3 regions of the Streptomyces sp. NPDC005863 genome follow, and region 3 is predicted to be linked to each of the others. Evidence: riboswitches for the same ligand, from Rfam matches in the RefSeq annotation. Region 3 holds a riboswitch; each other region holds the start of a gene.
What was found. A riboswitch is a leader RNA that binds a small molecule or an ion and turns the genes downstream of it on or off. The one in region 3 is predicted to bind cobalamin.
Positions count from the first base shown of each region.

Region 1: another riboswitch for cobalamin. It lies ahead of cobN (cobaltochelatase subunit CobN); the one in region 3 lies ahead of ACFYO9_RS18105 (energy-coupling factor ABC transporter permease).
Region 2: another riboswitch for cobalamin. It lies ahead of metE (5-methyltetrahydropteroyltriglutamate--homocysteine S-methyltransferase); the one in region 3 lies ahead of ACFYO9_RS18105 (energy-coupling factor ABC transporter permease).

Region 1 covers NZ_JBIAII010000005.1:305,137-310,435, forward strand. Annotated here, with positions in the region: gene ACFYO9_RS20415 (precorrin-8X methylmutase) at 1-406, opposite strand, end outside; gene ACFYO9_RS20420 (cobalamin biosynthesis protein CobG) at 403-1,860, opposite strand; cobalamin riboswitch at 1,979-2,111, shown strand; gene cobN (cobaltochelatase subunit CobN) at 2,147-5,299, shown strand, end outside.
Region 2 covers NZ_JBIAII010000002.1:109,151-114,449, reverse strand. Annotated here, with positions in the region: gene nrdR (transcriptional regulator NrdR) at 1-113, opposite strand, end outside; gene metE (5-methyltetrahydropteroyltriglutamate--homocysteine S-methyltransferase) at 310-2,628, opposite strand; cobalamin riboswitch at 2,790-3,016, opposite strand; gene ACFYO9_RS06825 (cysteine hydrolase family protein) at 3,169-3,729, shown strand; gene ACFYO9_RS06820 (hypothetical protein) at 3,783-4,928, opposite strand; gene ACFYO9_RS06815 (type II secretion system protein GspG) at 4,939-5,299, opposite strand, start outside.
Region 3 covers NZ_JBIAII010000004.1:399,296-404,594, reverse strand. Annotated here, with positions in the region: gene ACFYO9_RS18120 (ATP-binding cassette domain-containing protein) at 1-542, opposite strand, end outside; gene cbiQ (cobalt ECF transporter T component CbiQ) at 539-1,288, opposite strand; gene ACFYO9_RS18110 (energy-coupling factor ABC transporter substrate-binding protein) at 1,295-1,702, opposite strand; gene ACFYO9_RS18105 (energy-coupling factor ABC transporter permease) at 1,699-2,418, opposite strand; cobalamin riboswitch at 2,448-2,632, opposite strand; gene ACFYO9_RS18100 (diacylglycerol kinase family protein) at 2,739-4,301, opposite strand; gene ACFYO9_RS18095 (DUF3048 domain-containing protein) at 4,597-5,299, shown strand, end outside.

The DNA.
Region 1 (5,299 bases), on a different contig from region 3:
CGACCGCCCCTTCGAGGCGGTCGCGCCAGAGTTCGAGGGCGGCGGCGCTGCGGGTGGTGCCGAGGCGCGCCGCGAGATCCGGCACGGACGGGTCGGCGAGGGTGCAGATCACGTCGTTGCCGGCGGGCAGCCGCTTGCGCGTGACGCCGCTCGCGACCATGTTCGCGTCGCACAGGATCGGCGCGCCGTCGCGCAGCGCCTTGCGGGCGTCGGCGATCACGCGCGGGCTGTACGAGAGGTCGCGCACGAGGTCGACCATCCCGCAGGCGTGGATCATCCGGACCGCGACCTGGCTGACGTCGGCGGGCAGACCCTTGAGGTCCGCCTCCGCGCGGATGGTGGCAAAGGACTCGCGGTAGATCGCCGCGCCGTCCTTCTCGTAGTCGAACACTGTGCTCTCGCTCATCTCGTGGCCGTGGTTTTCGTGGTGGTACGTGCGGTGGTGACCGTCTCGGTCAGGGTTGTGCCCGTGACCCGTGCGGGTTCCTCGCCGGGGGCGTGCACCGTGACCTCGTACCGCCCTTCGCCGGTGGCGAGTACGTCGACCCACGCCCCGTGCGGGTGGCCGCAGCGCCGTTCGCAGCCGGACCAGTGGACGGGAAGGCCGCCGGGGCCCGGCACGGCGTCCGCGCGGACGTCAGCGCGGGACTTGGCGCAGCCGGGGCGGCCGGTGCAGGCGCCGACGCCGAGCCAGGGCGCGTCGGGGGTGGTGAGGTATCCGGCGCCGCGGAGCGCGGCAAGCCGTTCCCGGGCGGCGACGTCGTCGGCGAAGCCGGGCAGCACGAAGCCGCGCCAGGGCGTGACCCGCAGCTCGTCGCCGGGCAACGGCAACAGCGCCCGCCACGCGTCGACGCTCACCCGCCCGAGCGGCGCACCGACGAGGACGGCCCGCCCGTGGACGCCGGGTGATGGCGGACCGGTGACGGGTACGTCCGGGATGGCGACGGGTACGGGTACGGGCGGACCGGTGACGGGTACGTCCGGGAGGCCGACGGGCGCCTCAGCGCCGGCGACCGGCACGTCCGGGAAACCGGCCGGTGCCTCACCAGCGGCGACCGGCACGTCCGACGGGCCGGCGGGCGCCTTCCCGGTGGCGACCAACGCGTCCGGCAAGCCGACCCCCGCCCCCGCCGCAGCGGCCACCGCAACCCCCGCCCCCTTCAACGCCCCCGCCACATCCACGTCCCGCCCCGCCGGCAGCTCCCGTACCCGCCACGCGCCGTTGCCCGCCTCGCGGGCCTCGTCCAGGAAGGCGCCGGCGGCGGCGAGGGCCGCGCGCGGTGCGTCGGTCGCGGCGATGCGGACGGCGCGCCCCGCGACCCGTACGACCGCCGTACCCCCCGATTCTGCGATCAAGGTCACATCGCCGCCCAGCCCGGCCACGTCCCCGCGGCCGTCGTCCAAGACGAACAGGAAGCGGCCGGAGAGCTGCGTCGCCCACTCCGCCCCGCAGAGGAGTCCGTCCAGCTCACGGGCCCACAACTGCACGTCGGCGTGGCCGAGTCCGTCCGTCGTGGCCAGCGGGGACGCCACCACGTTCCGGACGCGCTCGTGCCGTTCCGAGGGCAGCAGGCCCGCCCCGGTGAGCAGGCGGGAGAGTTCGCCGCCGCAGGCCTCGCCGAGCCCGCGCAGCTCGATGTTGCCCCGCGAGGTGATGCTGAGGTTGCCGTCCGCCAGGCGCTCCGCCACGTCGGCGAGCACCTCGACCTGATGGCCCGTCAAGAGGCCGCCGGGCAGCCGGAGTCGGGCCAGGCGGCCGTCGTCGGCGAGGTGCAGGCGGAGCGCTCCGGGGCAGGCGTCACCCCGGTCACGTATGGGGTATTCGCCCTGGTCTGGGGAGGGTGCTCGGGTGGGCGGCATGGCGGCGAGCATACCCACGCCGATCCGGCCGGTCGCCTCCCGAGACGGGCCGTCCCGGCAGGTGGCCGCCCCGCTCGCGGCGGGCAGGACTTACTATGCAGGCGGCGGGCGCCGAGCCCGTCGACGCCAGCGACGGCGTGGGTCCACCAGGACCCGAGGGAGGAAGCCCGGTGCGAATCCGGCGCGGTCCCGCCACTGTGAGCCCCACCCGTGGGGTGAGCCAGGAACTCCCGCCGTCCATACGACCACCCGGGGCGCGGACACCCCGAGGAAGGCCTGCGCCCGCATGCTTCTGCTGTTGTCGACCTCCGACACCGACCTGCTCAGCGCCCGCGCGGCGGGAGGCCCGGTCGACTACCGGTTCGCCAACCCCTCGCGCCTGGACCTCGACGGGCTGCCCGCCCTGCTCGACGGCGTCGACCTCGTCGTCGTACGCCTCCTCGGCGGTGTCCGCGCCTGGCAGGACGGCCTCGACCAGCTCATCGCCACCGGCCTCCCGGTCGTCGTGCTCACCGGCGAACAGGCACCCGACGCCCAGCTGATGGCGTCCTCCACCGTGCCGGTCGGCATCGCCGCCGAGGCGCACGCCTACCTGGCGCACGGCGGCCCCGCCAACCTGGAGCAGCTGGCCCGCTTCCTCTGCGACACCGTGCTGCTCACCGGCCACGGCTTCGAGCCGCCCGCGCCCGCCCCGTCCTGGGGCCCGCTGGAGCGCACGGCCCGCGCGGACGTCGAGGGCCCGACCGTCGCGGTGCTCTACTACCGCGCCCACCACATGAGCGGCAACACCGCCTTCGTGGACGCCCTGTGCGGCGCGATCGAGGACGCCGGGGCCCGCCCGCTGCCGCTGTACGTGGCCTCGCTGCGCGCCCCCGAGCCCGAGCTGATCGACGCGCTGCGCGCCGCCGACACCATCGTGACCACCGTCCTCGCGGCCGGCGGCACCAGGCCCGCCGAGGCCTCCGCGGGCGGCGACGACGAGTCGTGGGACGCGGGCGCCCTGTCCGGCCTGGACGTGCCGATCCTCCAGGCGCTCTGCCTGACCGGGTCGCGCTCCGCCTGGGAGGAGAACGACGAGGGCGTCTCGCCGCTCGACGCCGCGAGCCAGATCGCGGTGCCGGAGTTCGACGGCCGCCTCATCACGGTGCCCTTCTCCTTCAAGGAGATCGACGAGGACGGGCTCCCCGCGTACGTGGCCGACGCCGAGCGCGCGGCCCGCGTCGCCGGCATCGCCGTGCGGCACGCCCGCCTCAAGCACATCCCGGCCGCCGACAAGCGCCTCGCGCTGGTCCTCTCCGCCTACCCGACCAAGCACTCCCGCATCGGCAACGCGGTCGGCCTCGACACCCCCGCCTCCGCCGTGGCGCTGCTGCGCAGGCTGCGCGCCGAGGGGTACGACTTCGGGCCCGAGGCCGACATCCCCGGCCTGGTCTCCGGCGACGGCGACGAGCTGATCCGCGCCCTGATCGACGCGGGCGGCCACGACCAGGAGTGGCTGACCGAGGAGCAGCTCGCCGCCAACCCGGTGCGCATCCCGGCCGCCGACTACAAGCGGTGGTACGCGACGCTCCCCGCGGAGCTGCGCGAGTCCGTCGAGGGCCACTGGGGGCCGCCGCCCGGCGAGATGTTCCTGGACAGGTCCCGGGTGGGCGACGGCGGCGACCCGGAGGGCGACATCGTGCTCGCCGCCCTGCGCCGCGGCAACCTGCTCATCCTCATCCAGCCGCCGCGCGGCTTCGGCGAGAACCCGATCGCGATCTACCACGACCCGGATCTGCCGCCGTCGCACCACTACCTGGCGGCGTACCGCTGGATCGCGGCCGCCGACTCCGACGGCGGCTTCGGCGCCGACGCGATGATCCACCTCGGCAAGCACGGCAACCTGGAGTGGCTGCCCGGCAAGAACGCGGGCCTCTCCGCCGCCTGCGGCCCGGACGCCGCACTCGGCGACCTGCCGCTGATCTACCCGTTCCTGGTCAACGACCCGGGCGAGGGCACACAGGCCAAGCGCCGCGTGCACGCCACGCTCATCGACCACCTGGTGCCGCCGATGGCGCGCGCCGACTCCTACGGCGACATCGCGCGCCTGGAGCAACTCCTCGACGAGTACGCCCAGATCAGCTCCATGGACCCGGCGAAGCTGCCCGCGATCCGCGCGCAGATCTGGACGCTCATCCAGGCCGCCAAGCTCGACCACGACCTGGGTCTGGAGGACCGTCCGGACGACGACGGCTTCGACGACTTCCTGCTGCACGTCGACGGCTGGCTCTGCGAGATCAAGGACATGCAGATCCGCGACGGTCTGCACGTGCTGGGCGCGGCCCCGGCCGGCGCCGACCGCGTCAACCTCGTCCTCGCGATCCTGCGGGCCCGCCAGGTCTGGGGCGGCACCACCGCACTGCCGGGTCTGCGCGAGGCCCTCGGTCTCGACGAGTCCGCGGCGACCCGCACCGGCGCCGACGAGGCCGAGGAGAAGGCCCGCGCGCTGGTCCAGGCGATGGACGACGCGGACTGGGACCTCGCCGCGCTCCCCACCGACCAGGGTGAACAGGTCGCCGCCGTCCTGGAGTTCGCGGCCCGCGAGGTCGTCCCGCGCCTCGCAGGCACGACCGCCGAGCTCGACCACGCGGTGCACGCCCTGAACGGCGGCTTCGTCCCCGCGGGCCCCTCGGGCTCCCCGCTGCGCGGCCTGGTCAACGTCCTGCCGACCGGCCGCAACTTCTACTCGGTCGACCCCAAGGCCGTCCCGTCCCGCCTCGCGTGGGAGACCGGCCAGGCGCTGGCCGACTCCCTGCTGGAGCGGTACAAGTCCGACAACGGCGCGTACCCCACCTCCGTCGGCCTGTCGCTGTGGGGCACGAGCGCGATGCGCACCGCGGGCGACGACGTCGCGGAGGCCATGGCGCTGCTCGGCGTCCGCCCCGTCTGGGACGACGCGTCGCGCCGCGTCACCGGCCTGGAGGCCATCCCGTACGAGGAGTTGGGCCGCCCGCGCATCGACGTGACGCTGCGCATCTCGGGGTTCTTCCGCGACGCGTTCCCGCACACCATCGGCCTGCTCGACGACGCGGTACGGCTCGCCGCCGCCCTGGACGAGCCCGCCGACCGCAACCACGTCCGCGCCCACGCCCAGGCCGACCTCGCCGAGCACGGCGACGAACGCCGGGCCACCACCCGCATCTTCGGCTCCCGCCCCGGCACGTACGGCGCGGGCCTGCTGCAGCTCATCGACTCCCGCGACTGGCGCACCGACGCCGACCTCGCCGAGGTGTACACGGTGTGGGGCGGTTACGCGTACGGCCGCGGGCTCGAAGGGCGCCCGGCGCGCGCCGAGATGGAGACCGCGTACAAGCGCATCGCGGTGGCCGCGAAGAACACCGACACCCGCGAGCACGACATCGCGGACTCGGACGACTACTTCCAGTACCACGGCGGCATG
Region 2 (5,299 bases), on a different contig from region 3:
AACCGGCGCTGGCAGTGGGTGCACTGCCGCCGGCGACGGATGGAGGTCCCGTCATCGGTCGATCGACTGTCGATGACGCGGCTGTCGGGGAGCCTGCAGAAGGGGCAGCACACCGTACGTGTCCTTTCCGATTCCCTCGGAGGGTCAGGGTGTCTTCCGGCGTCCGGCCGACCGTGAGCAGATATCCGATGATAACCGATCTGACCTGCCTCTTTACGCCAGTTCTACCGCACGCCGGATCTGCCGCACCGCGTCACCGGGGTGCGGGGCCGGGCGCCCCGACGACGCCCGGCCCCGCGCCCGCGAGGATCACGAGCCGGACAGCTCCCCGCGGAGCGTCCTGGCCGCCGCGACCATGTTCTCCAGAGCGGCGCGGGTCTCGGGCCAGCCGCGGGTCTTGAGGCCGCAGTCCGGATTCACCCAGAGCCTGTCGGCGGGGATCGCCTCAAGTCCCGTACGCAGCAAGGCCGCTGCCTCCTCGGTGCTCGGTACGCGTGGGGAGTGGATGTCGTACACGCCGGGTCCTGCCTCCCGCGGGTAGCCGTGAGCGGCGAGTTCGCGGGCGACCTGCATGTGGGAGCGGGCCGCCTCCAGGCTGATGACGTCCGCGTCGAGGTCGTCGATGGCCTGCACGATGTCGCCGAACTCGGCGTAGCACATGTGCGTGTGGATCTGCGTGTCCGGCCGCACCCCGCTGGTGCTGAGACGGAAGGATCCGGTGGCCCATTCCAGGTAGGCGGGGTGGTCCGCGGCGCGCAGCGGGAGCGTCTCGCGCAGGGCGGGCTCGTCGACCTGGATGACCGAAGTCCCGGCCGCCTCAAGGTCGTTGACCTCGTCGCGCAGGGCGAGCGCGACCTGGCGGGCGGTGTCGCCGAGCGGCTGGTCGTCGCGGACGAAGGACCAGGCGAGCATGGTGACGGGGCCGGTGAGCATGCCCTTGACGGGGCGGCTCGTCAGCGACTGCGCGTACGTCGTCCAGCGGACCGTCATCGGCTCGGGCCGTGAGATGTCGCCGGCGAGGACCGGCGGGCGGACGTAACGGGTGCCGTAGGACTGCACCCAGCCGTGCTGCGTGGCGAGGTAGCCGGTCAGCTGCTCGGCGAAGTACTGCACCATGTCGTTGCGTTCGGGCTCGCCGTGCACCAGGACGTCGATGCCCGCCTTCTCCTGGAAGGACAGGACCTCGCGGATCTCGTTCCTGATGCGCTCCTCGTATCCGTCCGTGTCGATCCGTCCGGCCCGCAGGTCGGCGCGGGCGGTGCGCAGTTCGGTGGTCTGCGGGAAGGAGCCGATGGTCGTCGTCGGAAGCAGCGGCAGACCGAGAGCGGCGCGCTGGGCAGCCGCGCGCTCCGCGTATGGCTGCGAACGGCGGGCGTCGGCGTCGGTGACCGCGGCGGTGCGGGCGCGGACGGCCGGGTCGCGGGTGAGGGCGGAACCGGCGCGGGAGGCCAGGTCGGCGCGGTTCGCGGTGAGTTCGGCCGCGATGGCGCCGGTGCCCTGCGAGAGTCCGCGCGCCAGCACCGAGATCTCCTGCGTCTTCTGCCGGGCGAAGGCGAGCCAGCGTGCGACCTGCGGATCGATGTCCCGCTCGGCGCCGGCGTCCAGCGGGACGTGCAGGAGCGAGCAGGACGCGGCGACGTCCACGCGGTCGGCGAGACCGAGGAGCGTGCCCAGCGTGGCGAGGGACTTCTCCAGATCGTTGATCCAGATGTTGCGGCCGTTGACGACGCCCGCGACAAGCCGCTTGCCCGACAACCCGCCGACGGAGGCGAGGTCGCCGAGGTTGGCGGCGGCTGTCTCGGTGAAGTCGAGGGCCAGACCGTCGACCGGCGCCTTGGCCAGGATGCCCAGCGCGTCACCGAGGCGCCCGAAGTACGAGGCGACCAACAGTTTGGGGCGGTCGGTGAGGGCCCCGAGGTCGCGGTAGGCGCGCTCGGCGGCGTTCAACTCGGCCCGCGTGCGGTCCTGGACCAGGGCGGGCTCGTCCAGCTGGACCCACTCGGCGCCCGCCGCACGCAGGTCCGCGAGCACCTCGGCGTACACGGGCAGCAGCCGGTCGATGAGCGTCAGCGGGTCGAAGTCCGCGGCCACGCCCGGCGCGGGCTTGGCGAGCAGGAGGTAGGTCACGGGGCCCACGAGGACGGGGCGTGCCGTGTGCCCGATCGCGAGGGCTTCCGTCAGCTCGGTGACCTGCTTGGCGGAGTCGGCCCGGAACACGGTGTCGGGGCCCAACTCGGGCACCAGATAGTGGTAGTTGGTGTCGAACCACTTCGTCATCTCCAGCGGCGCCACGTCCTGCGTGCCGCGCGCCATCGCGAAGTAGCCGTCGAGGGCGTCGGCCTGGACGGCCGCGCGGTGCCGCTCGGGGACAGCGCCGACCATGACACTGGTGTCGAGAGCGTGGTCGTAGTACGAGAAGTCCCCGGTCGGCACCTCGTCGATGCCGGCGTCGGCCAACTGCTGCCAGTTGGAACGGCGCAGGTCCGCCGCGGTCTCCCGGAGGGCGGCAGCGGTGGCGCGGCCCTTCCAGTACCCCTCGACGGCCTTCTTCAGTTCCCGGTTCTGACCCTGGCGGGGGTAGCCGTACACGGTGGCTCGTGCCGCCGCGGCCGCGGGCTGCGCTGTCACGGAACTCTCCTTCGCGAGATGTGTCCTGGTTCTCCCGGAGACCGGACATGGCGCGAAGGGACGACCGACCGGGCGGACCACGTCGCGGGCGGATGCCGCGCGTGCCGCTCGATATGTACGCCGACCCGCCCACGAGGTCACCGAAAGGGCCGCACGCGATCGGTCGCGTGCGGGCAACGGGCAGGTCTTCGGACTCGCGGGCACGTCGCGTGTCGGCCGGACACGGGACACCTACTGGCCGTCGCTTCCCGGACCCGGTCGGGTCCAGTGCTGTTGACGGCGGTCGTTCCCACTCACCGCTGCGGGGCAGTCCCGGATTCCCACCGGGTTCCCTCTTACGACGCATCCCGCCTGGCGGACGGGGCGAACCAGCTGCACCGCTCACCCTAGGCGCACGCCAACCGATCGCCCACCCCGGCCCGCATGTCGGAATGTGAAGCGGGTCACGAGCGTGACAGCGGCTGTGCCCAGGACCGGCTGTCAGTGGGTGGGGCTAGCGTGGGGAGAGATGAGCCCGGCGCGAGCGAACGAAGGTGGACCATGACCACATTGGAGAACCGGCCGAACACCGCACTCCTTGTCATCGACGTGCAGCAGGACGTCGTCGAGGGGAGCCACCGGCGCGACGAGGTCGTCGCGAACATCTCCGGACTCGTCGAGCGGGCGCGGCAGGAAGGGGTTCCGGTCGTCTGGGTGCAGCACTTCGACGAGGGACTCACGCGCGGGAGCGACGGCTGGCGGCTCGTCCCTGAACTCACCCCCATGGACGCCGAGCCGATCGTCGAGAAGAGCTACGGCGACGCGTTCGAGGACACCACGCTGGAGGCCGTGCTGTCACGGCTCGGGGTGGGGCGGCTCCTGGTCACGGGCGCGGAGACCGACGCGTGCATCCGCTCGACCCTCCACGGCGCGTTCGTCAGGGGGTACGACACGACGCTGGTGAGCGACGCCCATACGACGGTCGACAAGACCGCATGGGGCGCGCCGACGCCGGACTTGGTCGTCGCACACACGAACCTGTACTGGGCCCGCCAGGCGGCGCCGGGTCGGGCGGCGGGGGCGGTCGAGACCAAGAACGTCGTCTTCGACAACGCCTCCTGACGAGCCGCGCCTCCTGACGACCCGGACGCCATGGGCCGCGCCCCGGCCGCGACTCAGTGACTGCCCACGAGACCCAGGCCGGGTCCGCCGGACAGCAGCGGGCGCAGGGCCGCCTGCGCCCGCTCGAAGTAACCCGGGACCTTCGTCGCGCTCTGGGCGTACCGCACGGCGTTCGCCAACTGGGCGGCCTCCGCGGCGCCCGCGGCCTCGGCGGCCCCGGTGGCTCCGGCTGCCCCCGCGGTCTCGACCGCCGCCGCTGCGAGCGGCACCGCGGCGGGCCAGGCCATCACCACGAGCGTGACGAGCAGAGCCGCGCCGAGGCCGATGGCGAGCCACTTCTTCAGCTCCCTGCCGTCGGCGTCGTTGTCGTCCCAGTACTGTTGCATCGCGGGCAGCAGCACGAGCTGATGCTGGTTCTCCAGTTCGCGCAGGCGCCGGGCGACCCTGTTGAGCACTTCGAGGGGCGCGCCCTGCGGCAGGGGGGTGGTGTGGATCTCGTACAGCACCAGGCCGTCCTTGCCGATGCCGTCGGGACGGAACGTGGGTTTGTAGCAGATCCATTCGTACTTGACGCTGCCGGGCGCCCCCGTGGCGGCCTGGGTCGGCAGGAGCGGGTAGTACAGCTCGTGCCAGTACGGACGCCAGGTCGACCGGCGCACCTCGATCCGCGTCGGGACGCCGAGGCTCACCCGCCCGGCGCGTTGCAGGGAGAGCATCTCCTGGAGGGCCGGGTCGATGACGAAGCGTTTCAGGGTGTCCATCTTGTGCTTGAGGTCTTCGACCTCGGCGTCCTTGGCCTCGTCGACCGTGGTCACCTCGACGAGTTCGAGGAGCAGGGTCGTGCCCTCGGTCCGGACGCCGAGGATGTCCGAGCGGAGCTGCCGGCCGGACGTCTGCGTCTTGATGTTGCGCCGCAGGGCGTCGCGGCCGAACACATTGCGGTACTCACGGAGGATCCACTTGGCGAGGATCTCGGTCACACCGCGGAACCGCTTGGTGTTCAGATAGCTGATCTCGCTGATGACCTCGGAGTCCGGGTAGCGCTGCGTGTAGTACTTCGTGAAGCACTCGACCATGTAGTACTCCGCGGTGAGCCCCTCCAGGTACCGCCGCATGGCGTCGATGTTGCCGTTGGCGTCCGCGCCGACCTTGCGGGTCGGCAGCGTGCAGAAGGAGTCCAGGAGCCGGATGTCCGCCATGGCGCTCCCGCTAGCCGTTCTCGGAGAAGTCGGAGCCGACCTCGATGTCGAGGCCGCTGCACGGCGTGTACTCGAACCAGGTGCCGACGAGGTTGCCCTCCGCGTCGGTGGAGATGTCCGACGCTTCCTCCGTGCCGCCCGCCGACGAATCCGCGCCCTGGCTGGTGACGACGAACGGCGCGGTGCGCCCCGGGTTCTGGTACAGATACGGCCGGCCCCAGGGGTCGTTGAGGACCAGGTTCGGACTGGCGTCGAGCAGCACCCGCAGGCCCTGCCGGGTGCTGGGGTAGTACTCCGGCTCGATCGGCGCGCCCCGCCACTTCGGGTCCACCCGCTGTTTCGCCTTCTCGGCGTACGCCTCGAGCGCCGTG
Region 3 (5,299 bases):
TCGAGGACGAGGACGCGGGGCCGCATCGCCACGGCGCCGGCGATGGCGGTCCGCTTGCGCTGGCCGTAGGAGAGCAGATGGGTGGGCCGGTCGGCGAGGGCGACGATGTCGAGGGCCGCGAGCGCCTCGGCCACCCGGGCCCTGACCTCGGCGTCGGGCAGGCCGAGGTTGAGCGGCCCGAACGACACGTCCTGCTCGACCGAGGCGGCGAAGAGCTGGTCGTCCGGGTCCTGCACGACGAGCTGGACGGTGGTGCGCAGCCGGGTCAGACCCTTGCGGTCGTACGTCACGGGTACGCCGTCGACCGTCAACCCGCCCGCGGCGGGGCGCAGTCCGCCGCTGAGCAGGCGCATGAGGGTCGTCTTGCCGCTGCCGTTGCGGCCGAGCAGCGCGAGGGCGCGGCCCTCGACGACGTCGAAGTCAAGGCCGCTGAGCACGGTGGGCCCGTCCTCGTACGCGTAGGACGCGCCGCGCAGAGCGACCAGGGGCTCCCCCGGCCCGCCGCGGGCGCCCGGCTCGCGAAGAGCCCTCGGCTCGGTCATGGCAGGAACCTTTCCAGTACGAGGGTGAGGGCCACCAGGCCCACGAGGAGGGCGCCCGCGGCCGCCACGAAGGGCCGGGACATCCGGGCCTCGGGGACGAGGACCCGCAGCGTGCCGTCGTAGCCGCGTCCGGCGAGCCCGGCCTGCAGCCGGCCGGCCCGGTCGAAGGCCCGCACGAACGCGGTGGCGCCGAGCGAGGCGAGGGAGCGCCAGGTGGCGGCGCGGGTGGTGTGGCCGAGCCGGGCGGCCTGCGCCTGCCGGATCCGGCTCATGGAGTCCAGGAGCAGGAAGCTCATGCGGTACGTGACGAGCGCCACGTCCACGACCGGTGCGGGCACACCGGCCTTCACCAGCCGGGGCAGCAGGTCCGACATCGGTGTGGTGAACGCGAACAGCAGCACGCCGAGGGAGGCCGCGGAGGTCCGCAGGAGCAGACCGCCCGCGCGCGCCGGGCCTCCGTCGGCGAGCGTCACGAAGCCCTCGGGGCCGCCCAGTTGGACGAGCAGCGTGAGGGCGCCGGTGACGCAGAAGCCGAGCGGCACGCGGTAGGCGCGCCACAGTTTGCGGGGCGGCACGCCCGCGGGCCCGAGCAGCAGGACGAGCGCCGCGGCGAGCACCAGCGCGGCGCCCGGCCAGGGCGGCAGCGAGATGGCCAGGACGGTGAGGCCGAGCCCGAGCACGGCCTTGTCCACGGGGTGCCGGCGGCGCCAGCGACTGCTGTGCGCCGCCGCGTCGATGGGCAGCACGCCGGGTCAGACCTGCCCGGCCCCGGACCGGCTGCCCCGAGGGCCGGCCGGGGCGCCGGGCGCACCGGCCGGCGCACCGGTGGACCGCTCCGCGTCCGCCTCCTGCGCCAGCGCCTGCTCCGCGCCCTGGCGGCGCCCCTTGCGCAGCCCGAAGTAGTACGCGAGCACACCGGCGCCCAGGGCCGCCTGCAGGGCGAAGAGCGCCGACTCGATCTCCCCCGATGGGGGTTCGTACAGCGGTGAGAACCACGGCTTGTAGTCCGGCTTGATCTCGGTGATCGCGGTCTCGGCCTGCGCGTCGGCGCCGGCGAACGGCTCCTTCTCGTCGTCGCCGAGTCCGAGGGCCACGGGCAGCACCGCGAGCGCGGCGACCACCACGAGCAGCAGGATGTTGATCTTCGTGTTCCGGTTCATCGGGCGCCGGCCCCCGTCTCCGTCTTGGTCGTCGTCACGTCCGGTGTGCTCTTGCGCTGCAGCAGCACGCCGAGCCGGGTGAGCTCGCCCCTGCTCGACTGCACGAGCAGCCGCATCACCAGGACGGTGAGCAGTCCCTCGCTGATCGCCAGCGGGATCTGCGTGACGGCGAAGATGCCGCCGAACTTGCCGAGGGCCCCTAGGAATCCGCTGCTGGGGTCGGGGAACGCGAGCGCCAGCTGGACGCTGGTGACGCAGTACGTGGACAGGTCGGCGACGAACGCCCCGAAGAACACGGCGACCATGAGCGGGACGTCGAACCGCTTGAGGAGCCGGTAGACCGCGTATCCGGCCCAGGGGCCGACGATCGCCATCGAGAAGACGTTGGCGCCCAGGGTGGTGAGCCCGCCGTGGGCGAGCAGCAGGGCCTGGAAGAGCAGCGTGATGGTGCCGAGCACCGTCATGATGGGCGGCCGGAACAGGATGGCTCCGAGCCCGGTGCCCGTCGGATGCGAGCAACTGCCCGTGACGGACGGGATCTTCAGAGCGGACAGGACGAATGTGAAGGCCCCGGAGGCGCCGAGGAGCAGGGTGCTCTCCGGGTGTTCCTTGACCTCACGGGTCAGGGAGCGGACTCCGTGGACGACGAACGGCGCGGACGCTACGCCCCAGGCGATCGCGTGCGCCGGTGGGAGGAAACCCTCGGCTATGTGCATGGCTCGGCAGACCCTCTCCAGCACCTCGTGGATGGACAACGCGCCTTGGCCGGTCTCCTGGCTGACGGGTCGTACCGACCGGACTCCGCCTTCCCGGGTGCATGAGCACCCAGTGGCTGCCGCGAGGGCTGGAGCCGGACTTCCCGATCACAGTGGCGAGGGCCGCACCGGCATCACACCGGATTTCCCGTTCACCAAGGCGTGGCGACATTAGTGCGCAACTGATCTGCTGACAACTTGCGCACCGGTTGCGGCGGTGGCACACGCGAGCGCGTGTACCACCGCGTACGCCCCTGATCAGAGGTCGTGCGGAGCGTGGCTCAGCGCAGCCACTGGTCCTGGTCGGCGGGCCGGTACAGGGTGAGGGCCTTGGGGAGCTTGTCGAGGACGAGCCGCTGATACGTGGTGTCCGTGACCTCACCGTCGTAGGCGAGGTGCGGGTCCCCCTCCATGACCTCCAGCTCCAGCCTGCGCACCTGGGCGGTCGTCAGGACACGGGAGTTGTGCAGGGTCCCGGTGAGCACGGCGAGGAGCAGCCGGGTGCGGGCCAGCGGAGTGCCGGCCTCCACGGCGCGGACGTCGAGGAGTCCGTCGTCGAGCTGGGTGCGGTAGGTCGGGGCGAAGCCGGCCGGGTGGTAGATGCCGTTGCCCGCGAAGAGCAGCCAGATGCGGCGCGGTCGGCCGTTGATGACCACGGAGAGCGGGGTGCCCGTCGCAAGGACCTTGGCGAGGCCGATGACGAGCGCGGGCCACTTGCCGATGCGCTTCTCGAGCAGCTCCCGGGCGTGCACCAGGTCCGAGTAGACGCCGATGCTGAACGTGTTGAGGAAGAGCTGCTGTTCGCCGCGGACGTCGATCTCTTCGGCGGGCGCGTCCTGTGTGGCTTTGGTGGCGGCGCCGGGCTGCCGGTAGGCGGAGGCGCGTCCCACGTCGGCGGTGACGGCGTCGCCCGAGCCGATGGCGCGGGTGACGTCTTCGAGCGTCACGTTGCCGAGATCCACCGCGAAGTGGTTGAAGGTGCCGCCGGGGAAGACGGCGAGGGGCACCTGGTGCCGTGCCGCCGTGACGCTGCCCGCGTTGACGGTGCCGTCGCCGCCGCACACCCCCAGCGCCCCGCCGTCCGCGACGGCGCGCTGCGCGGCCGCGTCGAGCAGGGCCACCAGGTCGTCACCGGGCTCGAAGACGGTGATCGACGCTTCGGGGAGCAGTGTGCGCAGCGTGTCGGCGGCGTCCCTGCTCCAGGCGACCCCGGAGGACGGGTTGACGACCACGTGCAGGCCCTGGCCGTCCTTGAGCGCGGGGGCAGGACGGCGCGGCGGGGCGGCGGCGGCCGCGGCCGCGGGCTTCACGGGCCACCAGCGGCAGGTGAGCAGCGCGGCCCCGACGCCGATGAGAGCTCCGGCGGCCGAGCGGCCCCGGTGGTCCAGGCCCTTCTGGCCGCGTGCGTAGGCGAGCCCGGCCGCGAACGGCAGGACGGCCAGGCCGTGCCGGGGTGACTCCATGACGACGGCCGAGGTGAAGGCGGTCGCTGCGGCTATGGGGCTTGCGGGCAGCGAGGCGGTGCGGGGGCGGGGGAACAGCGCGGGCAGTCCGTCCAGGACGGGCCGGGCGCTGCGGGCCGCGGGCTTGGCCAGCGCATGGTTCACAGCTGTGACGATCGCCACCGATCCGAGTCCGCGCAGGGCCGCCCTGCGGGCGCTCCGGTCCCCCGAGAGCCCCAGCGCCGTGGCGGCGCCCAGCCACACGGCGTCGTGCTCGATCGCCGTCCGGAGCGCCCGTTTCACGGCGCTGCCGCGGGCCGGGCCCGCCAGGTCGAGGGCGGCGGCCAGCCGTTTGCCGGGCCCCGGGCCCGGCACCTTCCACCGCTGAACAGATCGCTTCATTCGCTCGCCACACCTCTGCATTTGTAAAGAATCCGCAGCACGCGGCCGGAACGGACCACAACGAAGTCTCAGCCTACCCGCGTCGAATGCGCCCACTCCGCCTGGTCCGCCTGCTCCGCCTGGTCCGTCGGCACCGCACCGCGGAGCCACGCGGGGCTGCCCCGGAAAGAGTGACGTCGCGCGGGTGGATGGCCCCAGCCGCGGTTGGGGCCGGGGCACGGGGAGGTAGGTCTGCGGCTGCCACCAGGGCGGCCACGGGGCGGCCCTGGCGGCTTCGCCGAAGGGAGACGCCTCAATGGCAGCAAGGAAAGTCCGGGACGCCCGTCGCACCCGGCTCGCTCCGCGCGTGCTCGCGCTCGTCGTCACGGCGGTGTTCACCGTGGGCGCCTCCGCGTACGCGAGCGCCCCCGCTCGTGAGGACTCCCCCGCGCCCCGGAGCCCGTCGCCCTTCACCGGGCTCACTGCCCGTCAGGGGCAGGTCGTCGCGGTCAAGTTCGACAACGCCCGGGCCGCCCGCCCGCACACCGGTCTCGACCGGTCGGACATCGTCTACGTGGAGAAGGTCGAGGGCGGGATGAGCCGCCTCATGGGCGTCTACTCCAGCACGGTGCCGCCGGTGGTCGGGCCGGTGCGCAGCGCCCGTGAGTCGGACGTCGAGCTGCTGCGCCAGTTCGGCCGGCCGGTCCTCGCCTACTCCGGGGTGCGCACCGCGCTGCAGAAGAAGCTCAAGGACGCGCCGCTGTACGCCCGTCCGCAGGGCCGCTTCCCGGGCGCCTACTTCCGCCGGAGCGGCCGGCCGGCCCCGCACGACCTCTTCCTCCGCCCGCGGGCGCTGCTGCGCTCGGTGCCGCGGACCGAGCCGCCGGCCGACATCGGGTTCCGCTTCGGCCCCGCGCCGGCCGGCGGCACGCCCACGCGGGACAAGATCGTGCGGTACGCCGCCGCCAGCCACTCCTTCGCCTGGTCGCCCGGGCAGCACCGCTGGCTCGTGTCGTTCG